3 regions of the Robertmurraya mesotrionivorans genome follow, and region 1 is predicted to be linked to each of the others. Evidence: riboswitches for the same ligand, from Rfam matches in the RefSeq annotation. Region 1 holds a riboswitch; each other region holds the start of a gene.

What was found. Region 1 has a riboswitch for S-adenosylmethionine ahead of ACRX5O_RS10890 (methionine biosynthesis PLP-dependent protein). Riboswitches for the same ligand answer to the same signal wherever they lie in the genome.
Region 2: linked by a shared signal. The riboswitch ahead of ACRX5O_RS08530 (methionine ABC transporter ATP-binding protein) and the one ahead of ACRX5O_RS10890 (methionine biosynthesis PLP-dependent protein) in region 1 are both predicted to bind S-adenosylmethionine.
Region 3: linked by a shared signal. The riboswitch ahead of metK (methionine adenosyltransferase) and the one ahead of ACRX5O_RS10890 (methionine biosynthesis PLP-dependent protein) in region 1 are both predicted to bind S-adenosylmethionine.

What each region holds. Positions count from the first base shown of each region.
Region 1 covers NZ_JBPCCH010000005.1:109,549-115,517, forward strand. Annotated here, with positions in the region: gene ACRX5O_RS10880 (bifunctional homocysteine S-methyltransferase/methylenetetrahydrofolate reductase) at 1-1,180, opposite strand, end outside; gene metC (cystathionine beta-lyase) at 1,177-2,364, opposite strand; gene ACRX5O_RS10890 (methionine biosynthesis PLP-dependent protein) at 2,367-3,473, opposite strand; SAM riboswitch class I at 3,554-3,658, opposite strand; gene ACRX5O_RS10895 (hypothetical protein) at 3,825-4,061, shown strand; gene sda (sporulation histidine kinase inhibitor Sda) at 4,135-4,269, opposite strand; gene ACRX5O_RS10905 (gamma-glutamylcyclotransferase family protein) at 4,458-5,321, shown strand; gene ACRX5O_RS10910 (DUF6501 family protein) at 5,686-5,889, shown strand.
Region 2 covers NZ_JBPCCH010000004.1:15,051-21,019, forward strand. Annotated here, with positions in the region: gene ACRX5O_RS08510 (NAD(P)H-dependent flavin oxidoreductase) at 1-29, opposite strand, end outside; gene ACRX5O_RS08515 (iron-containing alcohol dehydrogenase family protein) at 208-1,293, opposite strand; gene ACRX5O_RS08520 (MetQ/NlpA family ABC transporter substrate-binding protein) at 1,357-2,199, opposite strand; gene ACRX5O_RS08525 (methionine ABC transporter permease) at 2,297-2,962, opposite strand; gene ACRX5O_RS08530 (methionine ABC transporter ATP-binding protein) at 2,952-3,965, opposite strand; SAM riboswitch class I at 4,041-4,147, opposite strand; gene ilvD (dihydroxy-acid dehydratase) at 4,324-5,969, opposite strand, start outside.
Region 3 covers NZ_JBPCCH010000001.1:34,595-40,563, reverse strand. Annotated here, with positions in the region: gene asnB (asparagine synthase (glutamine-hydrolyzing)) at 1-511, opposite strand, end outside; gene metK (methionine adenosyltransferase) at 754-1,956, opposite strand; SAM riboswitch class I at 2,180-2,318, opposite strand; gene ACRX5O_RS00215 (thiol-disulfide oxidoreductase DCC family protein) at 2,391-2,768, opposite strand; gene pckA (phosphoenolpyruvate carboxykinase (ATP)) at 2,970-4,556, shown strand; gene ACRX5O_RS00205 (DUF2584 domain-containing protein) at 4,594-4,836, opposite strand; gene ACRX5O_RS00200 (alpha/beta hydrolase family protein) at 4,871-5,650, opposite strand; gene ACRX5O_RS00195 (ABC transporter substrate-binding protein) at 5,783-5,969, shown strand, end outside.

The DNA of each region.
Region 1 (5,969 bases):
TAATATTTCGATCACGACAAGTAATGTGAACAAGTGGTCGTAAGCCGATATTTGTTTTTGTCAATTGAGCCAAGCTAGTATTACAAATTCTTGGAGACGCTAGTGAATTATCAGCTAATGTAATTGCATCAACACCGGCTTCCTTAAGCGCTTGTGCTCCTTCAAAAAATTTCTTTGTGTTCAGCTTTCGAGGCGGGTCCAATTCAACAATGACTGATGATCTCTCTTTAACAATTTCCTGTAGAGGACGTTCCGTACGTTTTGGTTGTACAGTTTTCACTTGAACTACTTCTTTTTTTACTTCAACTTGCTTTTCCGTCACTGGCGAAGTTCCTTTTAGCTCTGAAGCAAACGCCTCAATATGGGCTGGAGTCGTGCCACAGCATCCTCCTAAAAGACGAACACCTTGAGCTCTGAATTCCTGTGCACTTTTTCGGAAATAATCCGCATCTCCTTCATAATGGAATTTTCCATCAGTGTACGTAGGAAGACTAGCATTTGGGTACGCGGATAAAAGCGCCGTTTTAGGTAATTCAACTTGTTCCAAGCTTTCAAGCATATGATGGGGACCAAGTCGACAGTTCACACCCACCACATCAGCACCAAGACTCTCTAAACGTAAGAGAGCTTCATTAATCGGCGTTCGGTTTTGCATAATGCCAGGGACCTGCATGGAAACTTGAGCAATAATCGGTAAATTGGTTTCCTTTCTCGCGATGGAAAGGACTGATTCGATTTCATCTAAATCGTAGTAAGTTTCAAGTAACAGGCCATCAATATCTTCAAGCAATAAGTAATGTAGTTGCTGTGAAAAGCTTTGGACAATTTCCTCTAAAGAAAACGAGTTGGGGCGGATGCCACGGTTACCACCAATGGTTCCTACAACAAAGCTTTTATTTGTAATAGCTTGTTTCGCAATTTTTACGGCAGCACGATTAATTTTTTCTACAGAATCTTCAAGACCGTATCTTTGTAGCTTTAAGGAGTTGGCAGCATACGTGTTCGTTTGAATAACATCCGCTCCAGCTCGTAGATAGGTCTTATGGATGTTTAAAATATCATCCGGATGCGACAAGTTTAACTCTTCAAAACAACTATCCGTTCCATAAGAGTAGAGAAGGGTACCCATTGCACCATCACCAATGACAATGTCTTTTTTCAGTTTATCTAAAAGGCTCATCTGACTTTCTCTCCTTGGCTCTTCGCGGCTATCGTTTCAAGGGCAGCCGTGAAGTCTTTAATGATATCATCTGGATGTTCTAGGCCAACAGAAAGGCGAAGGAGACTTTGGCTGATTCCTCTTTTTAAACGTTGTTCAATCGGCATTGCCGCATGTGACATTTTCGCTGGGTAAGAGAGGATCGATTCAACAGCTCCTAAACTAACAGCAAATACAGGGATCTCTGTTAATTCAACAAATTGTTTTACCGCTTCTTCACTTTCAAGCTCGAACGAAAGAACGGCACCGGCACCTTCTGATTGTTCTTTTTGTATTTCGTACTGTGGATGATCAGTAAGTCCAGGGTAGTACACTTTTTTCACAGATGGATGGTTCTGTAGAAAGTGTGCTATTTTTAGGGCAGAATTCATTGAGAAGTCCATCCGAACCGATAAGGTCTTCATTCCTCGTAACACTAACCAAGCATCTTGAACGCCTAACACAGCGCCAAAAGAGTTTTGTAAAAATCCAATCTGTTTAGCAAGGTCAGGATCGTTTACAACTATCGCACCAGCAACTACATCACTATGACCAGAAAGAAACTTCGTGGCACTATGAAGCACTACATCCGCACCAAGAAGTAATGGCTTTTGTAGAGCAGGTGTTAAAAATGTATTGTCAACAAAAGTTAAAGCTCCAACACTTTTTGCAATGTCACTGATGGCTCGAATATCCGTCACCTTTAAAAGCGGATTGGAAGGAGTTTCTACATAGAAAACCTTCGTATTCGGACGAATAGCTTGTTTTACAGCTGTAAGGTCCGTCATATCAACAAATGTGTGTTCGATTCCAAAACGCGAAAGGACTTCCGTCACCATTCTGTAGGTCCCACCATACACGTCTTCCGTAATCACTACATGGTCTCCTTGAGAGAGAAGGAGAAACGCAGTCGAAATGGCTGCCATACCTGATGAAAAGGCATATCCGTTTGTGCCTTCCTCAAGATTTGCAATGACTGTTTCAAAAGCTTCACGAGTTGGATTCGCGCTTCGTCCATAGTCGTATTTTCCAAACTCATCCACGCTGTGTTGATGAAAGGTGGATGCATGTTGAATAGGAACGGAAACAGCACCGTTAGTAGGATCAAATTTATGTTCATTATGAAGTAGTTTTGTTTCAAATGAGAAATTGTGTTCTTTTGTCATTTTTATGCCTCCGAACTTAAACGAGTAAGAGCTTGGTCAATATCTTTAATTAAATCCTCCACGTCTTCAATACCAACAGAGAAACGAAGCAGGCGATTACAAACGCCAATTGAAAAACGAATTTCTTCCGGAATATCCGCATGTGTCTGTGTAGCTGGGTATGTAATGAAGCTTTCTACACCCCCAAGACTTTCTGCAAACGTAATAAGGTTAAGATTTTGTAAGAATGAATTAACCCACTCTTCTTTTTTAATTCGGAAGGAAAGCATGCCGCCACGGCCTGGGTAAAGAACATCTACTACATTTTCATGATTCTTTAAGAAGCTTGCAAGCTCTCTTGCATTTTTTTCATGCTGTTTCATTCTAAGTGCTAAAGTCTTCATCCCGCGAATAAGAAGCCAAGAGTCAAACGGACTTAAAACAGCTCCAATAGAGTTGTGGTGGAATCCAAGCTGTTCACAAACCTCTTTTCCTTTCCCGACGATCAAGCCAGCTAGCACATCATTATGTCCACCTAAGTATTTGGTAGCACTATGAATGACAATATCAGCTCCAAGCTCAATCGGTCTTTGAAGTAATGGAGTGTAAAACGTATTGTCGACAATTAATAAAATATTATATTTTTTCGCTAGTTCAGCAACCGCTTGAATATCCGTTTCTTCCATTAGAGGATTGGTTGGTGTTTCAATGAAAATGGCTTTCGTTTTTTCAGTAATGGCCTGTTCGATAATGCTCACATCATGAGTTTGTACATACGTACTCGAAAGTCCCCATTTTTTAAATCCTTGCTCTAGAATTCGATAGGTTCCACCGTATAAATCTCTTGAAACGATCCATTCATCGCCAGATTCAAAGAGTGCAAGAATGGTAGTGATTGCAGCCATTCCAGAACTACAGGCAAATCCTTGATCACCGCCTTCTAAATCAGCAATTGCCGCCTCTACAAGCTTTCTTGTTGGATTACCTGTGCGAATATAATCAAAGCCAGTTGATTGGCCAATTCCTTCGTGTCGATAAGCTGTCGAAAAGTAAACAGGTGGGTTTACTGTCCCAGTTTGAGTTTCACTTCTGTTCCCGATCTGCGCTACCTTTGTTTCGTTTTTGTACATTTTAGTCTCTCCCAACATCCAAATAATAAAAAAAAGTCTTCTCTCTAAGAAGAAGACTTTGTTATCAACATGAGCCATTCTTCTTATCTTCCAAGTAAAATACTTGCTGGAATTAGCACCTTTTCAAAAAATTGATGGTTGCTGAGGCTTCATAGGGCCAGACCCTCGACCTCTCTTGATAAGAAATCAAAACATTTAATTTTTTCTAACTTTACTACAGTAAATCGCTAAGTGTCAATCTTTTTTACAAATTAACGACAATTTTGTTCACAATTTCCTAAAAATTACTATATGAATATTCAGAACATTTAATATATAATGAGTTTGAGAACAAAAAGTGGAGGGAAATTCATGCAAACGAAAAGCAGATGTCATCATCGGTATATGTTGAGTGAAGACGCCTTTTTTGTTACCGAAGATGGAATTGAATTGTTTATTTCAGGTGAGAGTGTTCAAGGTTATCCTGTAGGTGGTCACGTGGATTTTCCTCTTGAAATGAGAGAAATGAATGAATTAGCTCAAAAGGAGAAACGACTCTCCAGTCACCCCCCGCAACAACTTTACTTAAATATGATCGATCAGTTATAGACGGGGAAACCCGTCTTGTTTATTTTCGTACGATATATAAAACCACCGGCACATGGGAACCGGTGGTTGTGTCCTACGATTTAATTGTCGGTTTCAAATTTCTTTTTTCAATTTCCTTCTTCAAAAACTTCGCCCATTCTTTATCCTCACCTGACTTCAATGCATTCCGATACGAGACAACTAACATTTCATTACTCATAATCTTCATTTGCAAGCCTCCTTAAAATGGACTGAATTTTCTAGCTTTTTATCATTGTATCGGGTTTTAATCCATTTGAAAACCCAAAACTCCATATTTATTGCCATAAAATTATTAATATTCTGTTACAGGATTTTCACGTAATGATTTTTTTCATGATAAAATATGGTAAATAGTTTGTATGATGGGGGAGAAGGATGGATACGATTACACTTTTTGTTTATGGTACATTACGACGACATGAAACGAATCACGGATTAATCAGAGAAGCTACTTGCATAGCTGAACAGGCATGGGTAAACGGTGAGCTTTTTGATACAGGTAACGGTTATCCTACCCTCGAACTTAATGAATCTGGTAAGGTGCATGGAGAGTTATATGAAGTTAGTAAAAACCTTTTACCTCAGCTCGACGCATTGGAGGATTATGAAGAGGGTAAAGAGTCTAACTTGTATGACAGAACAAATGTTACCGTTCATACTGATAAAGGCACTACAGTAGCGCTCGTGTATGTGAATGTGGACGAATCAAGCAAGTTCGAAAAAATCACCCACGGAGATTGGAAGTTACATAGGTTCATAAAAAATCGTCCTGAACAAGTATACTACTTTGCGTATGGTTCATGTATGGATGATGAACGATTCCGAAAAGCGGGGGTGGATTACTGTTTTAAAAACCTCGTCGGTGCTGCCGTACTAAAGGGTTACTCCATGAAATACCTTTTCAGAGTAAGTGATGGCGGAAGAGCAGATATTGTGGAAGATGGTGGTGAAACCGAAGGGTTGGTTTACTTAACTCCATACGAAGGGGTCGAGTATTTATTTGCTAGAGAGGGGTTTTATGGAGGATGGTATCGCCCTACCTTTGTAGATGTGGACATCGATGGGGAAACGTTTAAGGATGTTTTGACATTCCATGTGTATAACAAAATGCCCGAAGTGACACCACCCGACCATTATTCGACCGAAATTCTTAGAGGGGCAAAAGGAAGATTGAGCGAGCGATATTATCAATATTTACTAACGGAGCTTGATCGTCTTAAAAAGTCGAGCAATAGTTAATTTTTTATTGCACATCGGTTTAATACGAGTATCCATTGTGGTAAACACTTAATATCACCAACTTAAGAAAGTGGGTCAGAATATGAGTGGAAATCGAGACAATGGCTATTATGAGCTGGTGTATAATAATCGACAATACAACTATCTAGAGTTTATTAGATTAGATACAATATGTGAAATTAGTTATATAACTTTAAAAAATATCTTAACAGGTGAATTTTTTACCTTCGAAGAAAACAAAGTTCGAAAAGTGACAAAAAGAAATTTTCGAATTAGATCTTTTAAGAAGCAGTTATTAGAAAAAGTTGCTAAGTAGTTACTTCCTTTCTATAATAAGATAGATAATGTAAAAGGAGTGACTGTAGTGATTCATCTAAAATGGTCAGAGTCAGAAACAATAAAAAAGGTAACTTGTGTTCACACAAAAGCTGAAAAATATATTGTCGATAATAAATTAACACCAGGAAATGTGTACGAAGTAAAAAATGAAACAGAAGAATTTTACTTTATTATAGATAATAGTGGAAAAGTCGGAGGCTATTACAAGGGTTATTTTAAAGAAGCTTAACATCGGACTACATAATACTGTTAGCATGGTAGCTAACAGTATTTTCTTTTAATCTGTCATTTTTCTAATAATAGGGTGGA
Region 2 (5,969 bases), on a different contig from region 1:
TGTCCGATTTTTAACTGAGGAAAATTCATGATTATCACCCATTTCTTTTAATCTCCATTAGATTCTAGCATGTAGTATGGGAAAATGATGTGATATATATTACTAGGTACTAAAAATTGATAATAATAGTTGGTAACATTTTGTGAACATTGAATAAAAAAGTTCTATTTGGATACATTTCCCTTGAAAAAAATCCCCGTTGTCCTGTTAGAAAAGGGGATGAACAAATGATTCAAGTGTTAGAATAGCGGTTAATATATCGTCTGAAGTATAGTTTTTCTCCAAGTAATGAATGGACTCACCAGACGCTACCGTTCTCTCGGCGATAGGCGTAAGTTTTTCAGAGTTAAATAATCCAAGATCCCTTAGTAAAATAGGAAGCTTTAGGGATTGATAAAAAGAAAGAAGAGAGGCAACCTCTTCTAAATTTCCCTCGAGTACAAGCTGAACTAGAATGCCGTATGCTACCTTTTCACCGTGAAGAAGATGATGAGTTTCCGGTGCAACCGTTAGTCCATTATGTACAGAGTGGGCAGCAGCGATTCTCCCATAACGGTCTCCGAAGCCACCGACCATGCCACCTGCTGCGATGATTGCTTCAATTACTTGAAGAAAAGCAGGAGACGATGTTTTTGCTTCCATCGCCTCTAATGCAGCTTGGCTATGTTCTAGTAAAACAATCTGACATAGTCTTGCACTTTGATGGGCAATTTTTACAGGTAGCGGTAGATCTTGTAATTCACGTACTAACACATCGGCTTCGTACCATTTGGCTAATGTGTCTGCAATTCCTGCTCGGACATACTTAACCGGTGAATGAAGAATGATACTAGGTTCAATTAAAACAATAAGTGTGCTTTTCGGAAAAATGGTGTAATGAGTGAATTCACCTTTGTCTGTATAAAACACACTCAATGGTGTCCAAGCAGAGCAGGTGGAGGCAAGTGTCGGGATGAGAATGGCTTCAGTGTTTGTTTCGTGTGCCACTGCCTTTGTAAGATCTAGTACTTTCCCTCCTCCTATTCCAATAATAGCGTCGATACTTGTGCCATTGGCTATCGTTGAGATTCTTTGTACTTCATGTAATGAGCACTCACCATGATAGGGAACAAAGGTAAGCTCTACATTGGATATTTCTGGTATATAGGATGATGCTGCTTTCCAAGATTCTTCTCCATGAATCACTAAGCAATGATTAATTGAATTGGAGAGAAGTAAATTTTCTAGGTCGTTTAACGAACCCTCATAACATGCATAATAGGAGGGAGCACCACGAACTTCTAATTTTGTCACTGTCCTCAATCTTTTCTATTAAAAACAACGCCGGAAAAACGGCGTTGTTTTTGAGTTCTCCAATTAGCGATTTACCATCCATTCCGGTTTTCCGAAGCCTTGGAAATCTTCATCGATAATAGCTTCAAATTCTTCCGATTCTACGACTTCTTTCAGATCTTTCGCAAATTGACTATCAATATTCTTTGTATCTACTACCACACGGTTACGGTATTGGTCGAGCATGTTTTCAAGCTGTAATGCGTCTAGTAAGTCCATTTTTGCCGCTAATGCGAAATTTCCTGGTACAGCAGCAAGGTCTACACTATCAACTGCACGTGGAAGTTGAGCTGCTTCAATTGGTTGGAATACAAGATTTTTTACGTTGTTTTCTACGTCTTTTTCAGAAACGGTTAATGGGTTAGCATCAGCATTTAATGTAATTAAACCGAGGTCTTCTAAAATTAAGAAAGCACGTGCTGCATTTGTTGGGTCATTAGGAATCGCAATAGCAGCGCCATCAGCGATCTCATCGATAGAAGTAAACGTCTTAGAGTAGATTCCCATTGGTGCGGTTGGTACTGAAATCACATCAGAAAGTTCAATCTTATTTTCTTTTGCAAAGTTTTCCATGTAGATTTTGTGCTGGAATAGGTTTGCATCAAGGTCACCTTTTGATAACGCAAGGTTTGGTTGAACATAGTCACTGAATTCTACTACTTCTACTTCATAGCCTTTTTCCTCTAATAACGGCTTAATCGCGTTTGATACCATGTCGCTGTATGGACCAGATGTTGCTCCAATTTTCACTTCTTTTTTCGTAGTCGCACTTTCCTCAGAAGAAGAAGCTTCCTCAGAACTTCCACCGCAAGCTGCAAGAGCCGCAATAGCAATCAAAATTACAAAACTCAAAAATAACTTTCTCATCGTAAATATTCCCCCAATAGTTTTATGGTGTCTGTCACCCTTCGTGGACAGTTGGTGCATTTTTGTCCGTCTGGAGTGGACAGTGCTTACATGTGATTTATCTTTTGTTTACTGCTTTTGCTAGTCGGTCACCAAAAAATTGGATGAGCTGGACTAAGCAGATTAGGATGATAACGGTGGTGATCATGACGGTATTGTCGTATCGGTAGTAACCGAACCGGATAGCAAGATCTCCGACACCGCCGCCGCCAACGATGCCAGCCATCGCAGAGTATGCGACTAAACTAATAATCGTAATGGTCACGCCTTGGATGATCCCTGGTTTCGCCTCTGGAAGAAGAACCTCCTTGATGATCATCCACGGGGAAGCGCCGACCGCGACTGCTGCTTCGATGACTCCCTTATCGATCTCACGAAGTGACTGTTCTACCAATCTAGCAAAGAATGGAATCGCAGCTACTGAGAGTGAAACAGAAGCGGCAGTTGGCCCGATTGTTGATCCAGCGATCAAGTCTGCCAATGGCAAAAGGGCAATGAGCAAGATGATAAACGGAACCGAGCGAATCATGTTCACTAAAAATCCAACAATCTGATTAAATAGTGAATTCTCTAAAAACAATCCACGGTCGGTAACAAATAATAGTACCCCCACAGGCAAGCCGATAATCATGGCTACCACAATCGATATTCCCACCATATAAATCGTTTCAAAAAAGGCTTTGTTTAAATCGGGTAGTAACTCTATCAAGCTATTAAGCGGCATCTCTGATCACCTCCAAGCTTTCTGTTCGAGATGTAATGTATTGAAGGGCTTTTTCCACTTCAGCATGATCTCCAGTAAGCTCCATAATGAAAATCCCTAGAGGGGTCTCTTTTATGTACTCGATTTTGCCGTGTAAAATATTGCCCTTCACTTGGAACTTCTGTAGCGCATCTGAAATCACTGATTCCTCAGCAATCACCCCACGGAAATGGATCTTCACAATCTTTCCTTTGCTTGAAGTTAGCAAGTGTTTTGGTAAATCAAATTGAAGAATTGTACTGATGAATTCCTTCGTAAGTTCATATGTCGGATTTGCGAACAAATCATACACTTGACCTTCCTCAACAATTCGACCATCCTGCATCACCGCCATGCGGTCACAAATCTCTTTTACGACTTCCATCTCATGTGTGATCAGTACAATCGTTAACCCTAGCTCTTGGTTAATCTTTTTTAACAAAGATAAAATTGATTTGGTCGTGCTCGGGTCTAGGGCAGAGGTAGCTTCATCACAAAGGAGAACGGAGGGATTATTCGCTAATGCTCTCGCAATCCCTACACGTTGCTTTTGTCCACCGCTTAGCTGTGACGGATACACATCACGTTTATCGGACAAGCCGACCATTTCAAGTAGCTCTGTTACTCGTGCATCAATTTCTGCCTTTGATTTATGAGCCGCTTTTAGAGCAAATGCTACGTTTTCAAAAACCGTCTTTGAGCTTACGAGATAGAAGTGTTGGAAGATCATCCCGATTTTTTGACGAGCGCTCCGAAGCTCCTTTTTCCCAAGAGAAGTAAGGGAAACACCATCGATCTTAATTTCGCCTGAAGTCGGAGCCTCTAATAAATTCAGACAGCGTAACAAAGAACTTTTGCCCGCACCACTATAGCCAACAATTCCAAAAATCTCGCCTTTATTCACGGTAAGTGACACATGGTCCACACCGGTTACTTCACCTTTTTTCGTTTGATAGACTTTCACCAAGTCTTTTACTTCGATCATCTCTGTCACCCCTTAAGCTATGAAAATACAAAAATGCCTCTTTCCAATCAGAAAGAGGCATCGTTATATATATACGACTTATCTTTCAGAATGGAATCATTCTGTAGGAAGTGGCACCGTTCCATGAAATGGAGGTTGCCGGACGTCATAGGGCCTAATCCCTCGGTCACTCTTGATAAGTAAAAGGTCTTATTAATTTGTTACATGAATCATAAATCTAACAGGTGAGAAGTGTCAACAGCTGTTTTTGATAGAGGGAAGAGGAGGGAACGCTTACACACCTGGGGCTGTAAGTGAGAAATTTTTTGAAAAAAAGATAAAAACACCCATCCACCAAAAAGTGAATGGGTGAAAAAAATTAAATTTTCATAACTCCACCGGTGCTAGCAGATGTTACAAGCTTCGAATAACGAGCTAGATAACCCTTTTTCACCTTTGGTTCAAAGCCTTTCCAGTTTGCTTTACGCTCTGCCCATTCTTCGTCAGATAGAACAACGTCCATGGAACGAGCGTCAACATCGATTACAATTTGATCTCCATTTTGGATAAACGCTAATGGTCCACCTTCTGCAGCTTCCGGTGATGCGTGGCCGATAGACAATCCACGTGAAGCACCAGAGAAGCGTCCATCTGTTACAAGAGCAACCTTCGCGCCAAGTCCCATTCCCATGATTTGAGAAGTAGGGGCTAGCATTTCAGGCATACCAGGTCCACCTTTTGGTCCTTCGTAACGGATCACTACAACGTCGCCTTCTTTAACTTTTCCGTTCGCAATGCCGTGAAGAGCTTCGTCTTGTGAATCAAACACAACAGCAGGTCCTTCATGACGATTTCCACCAGTGATTCCACCTGTTTTAATGATGGCACCATCTGGAGCGAGGTTTCCAAATAATACAGCAAGTCCACCCTTTTCACTAAATGGATTATCAATGGAATGAATTACATCATAGTTCTTTACATCACAGCCAGCAATATTTTCACCAAGTGTTTTTCCTGTAACTGTTAATGTATCCAAGTGAAGGGCGCCTTCTTTCTTGGATAATTCATTTAGAACCGCAGAAACTCCACCTGCTTCATGCAAATCTTCAATGAACACATCAGAAGCAGGAGCAAGCTTAGACAAGTGAGGAACACGAGCCGCTACTTCATTGATTCTTCCGATTGGATAATCGATTTCTGCTTCATGAGCTAATGCTAATGTGTGAAGTACAGTATTAGATGATCCACCTAATGCCATATCAAGGGCAAACGCATTGTCAATTGCTTTTTCTGTTACGATATCACGAGGCTTAATATCCTTTTCAATTAGTTCCATTAACTGAGTTGCTGATTTCCTAACGAATTCTCTACGCTCAGGCGCTACAGCTAAAATCGTTCCATTACCAGGAAGAGCCAATCCAAGGGCTTCTGCTAAACAGTTCATCGAGTTTGCTGTAAACATACCAGAACAAGATCCACATGTTGGACAGCCAAACTGTTCTAATTCTAAAAGTCCCTTGTCATCAATTTTTCCAGCTTGATATGCACCTACACCTTCAAATACAGAAGAAAGTGAGATCTTTTTGCCATCGCTAGTTACTCCAGCCTTCATCGGTCCACCACTTACGAAAACAGTAGGGATATTTAAACGAAGTGATGCCATTAACATACCTGGTGTGATTTTGTCACAGTTTGGAATACAAACCATCCCGTCAAACCAGTGTGCTGCCACAACTGTTTCAACTGAATCCGCGATGATCTCACGACTTGGAAGTGAGTAGCGCATGCCGATATGTCCCATCGCAATACCGTCATCAACACCGATCGTGTTCATTTCAAATGGAACTCCGCCCGCTTCACGGATGGCATCTTTTACAATTTTCCCAAACTCTTGTAAGTGCACATGTCCTGGCACAATATCGATGTAGGAATTAACTACCGCGATAAACGGCTTGCCAAAATCCTCTTCTTTTACCCCAGCCGCACGTAAAAGGCTTCGGTGTGGTGCGCGATCAAATCCCTTTT
Region 3 (5,969 bases), on a different contig from region 1:
GTGCAAGTAAAATACTCTTTTTCTCAGATGCAAAGAATGTCTTTTCCCCGTCATCAAAATAGAAGAAAGGCTTGATGCCGAATGGATCACGTGCACCATAAAGCGTCTTCTCAACCTTATCCCAAATAACAAAGGCAAACATTCCACGAAGCTTCTCCACAGCTTTTTCCTTCAGATGGCTATACAGGGCAATAATTACTTCTGTATCGGAACTTGTTGCAAAGGTTATCCCTTCTGCCATTAGTTCTTCTCTTAGCTCAACATAGTTATAAATTTCCCCGTTAAAGATAATCCAGTATCTTTCGTTTTCAAAATGAAGAGGTTGATGCCCACTTTCTATATCAATGATACTTAACCGACGAAACCCAAATTGAACATGAGAATCATAGAAATATCCATCATCATCAGGTCCTCGATGCGTAATCACATTATTCATATTTTCAAATTGTTGTTTTTGTCCATCACTAAACACTTGCGATTTGTCATGAACACATCCAATAAAACCACACATGTATGTAACTCACCTACTCCGTTCTTACGAGTTTAATCTTCCATTCAGAAAGAATACCTATTAATACTACCACTAAAATTATCGAATCGCACTGTCTAATTGAGCATTTCCTAAAAATTCAAGCTTACTACCCATTGTTTACATCCCTTTTTGCTTCTAAACCACCATACCCTTATAGACGTAAAGAAAAACCGGGAGTTACAAATTTTCTGTAACTCCCGGCTGATTACTTACTATTATAATTATCTTTCAAGAGCTTCCTTACGAAGCGTGTCAGCTTTATCTGTACGCTCCCATGGAAGATCTACATCTGTACGGCCAAAGTGACCATAAGCAGCAGTTTGCTTATAGATAGGACGTCTTAAATCAAGCATTTTAATGATTCCAGCTGGACGAAGATCGAAGTTATTACGTACAACTTCAATAAGAACATCTTCACTTACTTCGCTAGTTCCAAAAGTATCAATAGAAATAGAAACTGGATGTGCAACACCGATTGCGTATGCAAGTTGTACTTCTACTTTATCTGCTAGACCTGCAGCAACAAGATTCTTTGCTACATAACGAGCAGCGTAGGCAGCTGAACGGTCAACCTTTGTAGGATCCTTACCAGAGAATGCACCGCCACCGTGACGAGCATAACCACCGTACGTATCTACAATAATCTTACGTCCTGTTAATCCAGCGTCACCTTGTGGTCCACCGATAACGAAACGACCAGTTGGGTTAATGAAATACTTTGTATCTTCATCAATTAACTCTTCTGGTACAACAGGGTTAATAACATACTCTTTAAGATTACGTTGAATTTGCTCCAAAGTTACTTCAGGATGGTGCTGTGTTGAAATAACAATTGTATCAATACGAACTGGCTTATTATTTTCATCGTATTCAACTGTAACCTGAGTTTTACCATCAGGACGAAGATAAGGAAGAATATCATCCTTACGAACTTCAGTTAGTCTGCGAGCTAGTTTATGCGCTAAAGAAATCGGAAGAGGCATAAGCTCCTTTGTCTCGTTACATGCAAAACCAAACATTAACCCTTGGTCACCTGCTCCAATTGCATCGATTTCTTCATCAGACATAGACCCTTCACGTGCTTCTAGTGCTTGGTCAACTCCCATTGCAATATCAGCTGATTGCTCATCAATTGAAGTTAAAACCGCACATGTTTCAGAATCGAAACCATATTTTGCACGAGTGTACCCAATTTCCTTAATTGTTTCACGAACAATCTTTGGAATATCTACGTATGTAGAGGTTGTAATTTCCCCAGCAACTAATACTAAACCTGTTGTTACTGACGTTTCTGCAGCAACACGAGCATTTGCGTCTTTTGCTAAGATAGCATCTAAAATTGAGTCTGAAATTTGGTCACTGATTTTATCTGGATGACCTTCAGTAACTGACTCGGATGTAAATAAACGACGTTTTTTTGACATCTCCTGACCTCCTATTTATTTATACTTGAGAAAAAGGTATGCTTATTATATAAACAAAACCTTCCATTTGATACGGAACTCATTCCCTAAGTAGTATGAAATAAACATGCCATTTTTATTATGGAGGTTTGAAAAATTACCCACCCAAATAAAAACTTTATGCAAAATAAAAAACCTTCCCTGCTTGAGGAAAGGGTGATAGCAAAGTAATTTGCGCCTTTCGCTCTTATCGTTCAAGGACTAAAATCCTTGCCTCAGGTTAGCACCTTCTCTTTTATATTAATTACAGTTATTGTAATTAATTATTAAAGCAGGTTGCTGGGTTTCATAGGGCCTGTCCCTCCACCAGCTCGGGATAAGAGAGTATCCGTTCAATGTAGAATAATACCGTATCACGTCAAATACTGTCAACATCTTTATGAAAAATAGTTAATTCATTCTTCAAATAATGAGCAACTGTTATCTGCGCATTTCCTTTTATTGAGTTTGTATCGATTTTTTGCTATTAGTCGGTAAACCCGGATTCCAATTAAATGTACGAAGGGGAGGTGAAGCACTAACCCGAACAAACATGTAATAGGAGAAAGAAGCAATAGCCTTCTTACAGCCCAATATCCCACAAGTACCTTACCATCTGGATTAATAATATGAATTTCCCTTCTAAGATCCACTGCCTTGAACTGAGGGCTAAAACCTTTTCTCTCATATTCCTGAAGAGACATCCACGTCACCTTTTTTCTAATATCAAGCTTTTGAAAGAGCCTTTTGGTGTTTTGACATAATGAACACTGAGCATCATATAATGCGATCATTTCCAATTAAATTCGTCCCTTCTTTTAATAGTATAGACTATTAACTCGGATTCTTGTTTTTATGAAATGAAAAGCTTAAAAAATAGGTCGAATAAGATGTTTTTTCTTGCACCCTCTAATATTTTTATAAATAGTATAGACTAATTAAGTTAATGTGTTATACTAATTAAAAAATAACAAATAAAGGTAGGTAGTCATCAGATGAACTCTGTCCGTATTTCTAATCAATTAAGTGAATTGGTAGCCTCTGGTCATGTGCATGTGCAACTATCTGTACCACAATTAGTCGAAAAGGTTCTTACTAGAAACGAAGGAGTCTTGACTTCGACAGGAGCTGTTCGAGCAACAACAGGAAAATATACTGGTCGGTCTCCAAAAGACAAATACATTGTTGAAGAAGTTTCTACAAAGGACAAGATTGACTGGGGAGCTGTTAACCAACCAATCTCTCCAGAAGTGTTCGATCGTTTATATAATAAAGTACTAAGTTACTTGAAAGATAGAGATGAGTTGTTTGTTTTCAAAGGGTTCGCTGGCGCAGATAAGAAGCATCGCCTGCCCATTCAAGTGATAAATGAGTTTGCTTGGCATAATTTATTTGCCCACCAGTTATTCATAAGACCAACAGCAGAAGAGCTTTTGACTCATGAGGAACAATTCACAGTCATATCGGCTCCAAACTTTAAAGCAGACCCTATTATTGATGGTACTAAATCTGAGACTTTTATCATTGTCTCCTTTGAAAGAAAGACCGTATTAATCGGTGGTACAGAATATGCAGGAGAGATGAAGAAGTCCATTTTCTCGATCATGAATTACTTACTGCCTGAAAATAATATTCTCTCTATGCACTGCTCAGCAAATGTCGGCGTTGAAGGTGATGTAGCTTTATTCTTCGGCTTATCAGGAACAGGTAAAACGACTTTATCTGCTGATGCGAATCGACGCTTAATCGGAGATGATGAACACGGCTGGTCAGCTAACGGTGTTTTTAATATTGAAGGAGGCTGCTATGCTAAGTGCATTAACCTTTCAAGAGAAAAGGAGCCTCAAATCTTCGACGCGATTCATTTTGGATCTGTGTTAGAGAATGTCGTGCTGAATAAGGAATCACGAGTCGCTGACTATGATGATGGAACATTAACTGAGAATACGCGTGCTGCTTATCCTATCCAATCTATTAGTAATATCGTGGATCCAAGTGTCGCTGGTCACCCTAATACAATAATATTCCTAACAGCAGATGCTTTTGGGGTACTACCTCCAATTGCAAAGCTATCTAAGGAACAAGCGATGTACCATTTCTTAAGCGGATACACTTCAAAACTTGCTGGTACGGAACAAGGAATCACTTCACCACAAGCAACATTTTCAACTTGCTTCGGCTCTCCTTTCCTACCATTAGAAGCAACTCGCTATGCTGAAATGCTAGGATCCAAGATTGACGAGCATAATGCGAAGGTTTATCTAGTGAATACAGGCTGGACTGGTGGCGAGTATGGAGTCGGAAGTAGAATGAAGCTATCATACACCCGCTCCATGGTACAGGCAGCTCTCGAAGGGGAACTAAACCATGTAGAAACATGTAAAGACCCTATTTTCGGATTGGAGATCCCCCTTCATGTTCCAGGTGTTCCGGATGATGTTCTTCAGCCAAACCGAACATGGGCTGACCAAGAGGCGTACCAGATTAAAGCGAACGAATTAGCCACTAAATTCAAAGATAACTTCAATAAATTTGCAAATGTTTCAACACAGATTATCGAAAAAGGCGGTCCTTTAGTTTAATTTTTAAAAAAGAGCGTAATCAGTCGATTACGCTCTTTTAATTGGATGAATGTAAGGAGATCAATTGATACTCAATCGTCGTTTTTTCACCTTCTAAAATTACTTTTTTAATTTTTGCTATGCCACTAACTTCCCCATCAATCGTTCTTCTTACCTCAAGAGGAATGTCTATTGGATATAAGCGATATCCTTCTTTGGTTAGTGTAAATAGGTTTTCCTCTAGTCGCTTTTCTCTACCCTTAGTAACAATCATTGTATTAAGCTCTAATGGCATACCCATAATTCTCCACTCCTTTTCTTATATTTTATCATTATTATGACTGTTTTTTCATCCATTGTGTTAATTCTGTAACGACTTTTCGGTTAATACTTGGAGGAAAATAATGTGTCAACTCCTCAAAATACCAGCTCTCGACTGGATGACGCATATCTTTTAACCTCTCTTCCAATTTTCGCGCATGGTCCACACTTACATTTTGATCCTTCGATCCATGAATGATTAAAGTTGGACACCGTAATTGTTCAATATCATACAATGGAGTCCGAAATTTATATCTCTCTGGATATTTCGTCGGTGTACCACCAATGACTCTCTTCATCATCCTTCTCAAATCTTCTCTTTCCATATATGTAAGATTCATATCACTTACTCCACCCCAGGTGACGAGAGAGGCTGTATCAGGAAACTTAATGGCAGTTAATAATGCCATCACCCCACCACGAGAGAATCCAAATACATGTACCCTTTTCACTCTTGAATGCTGCTGTAAGATACGATACCCTGCAAATGCATCTTCTCGATCATCTCCAGCAAAATCTTCATTTCCTTCTCCTCCTTGATTTCCTCGGTAGTAGGGGGCAAATACAATAAAGCCTTCACTAGCAAATTGCACCAACCTAGATGGCCTTACCTTTCCTACACTTTTTATTCCACCCCTTAAATATAAGAAACCATCTAACGCTTTCTCTCCTTTAGGTTCTGCTAACATTCCTTTCACCTTAAATCCATCCGAATAATACGTTACTATCGATAACTCCACATGTGGATGAGGCGAAGGAAACCTCTCCATATCAACAATTTCTAGAGTATACATACCTTCTATCACACTCCCTTACACATGTTTTTCATCTAGGCATTCACACATTTTTTTCGACTTCATACGATATGTTAGGCTCCCAAACCGTTCACATAAAAAAGTTTATCTATTAAGGAGGTTATCCATAAAATGAAAAAGTCATTTAAGATTTTCTTTTCCATGTTCCTAGTCGTCATTCTCATTATACCGATTGCTGCCTGCAGCAAGGAAGAAGTCCAAAAAGTACGCATTGGTGAAGTAACCCGTTCCATTTTCTATGCACCTGAATATGTTGCCATAGAAAAAGGTTTTTTTGAAGAAGAAGGATTAGATGTTG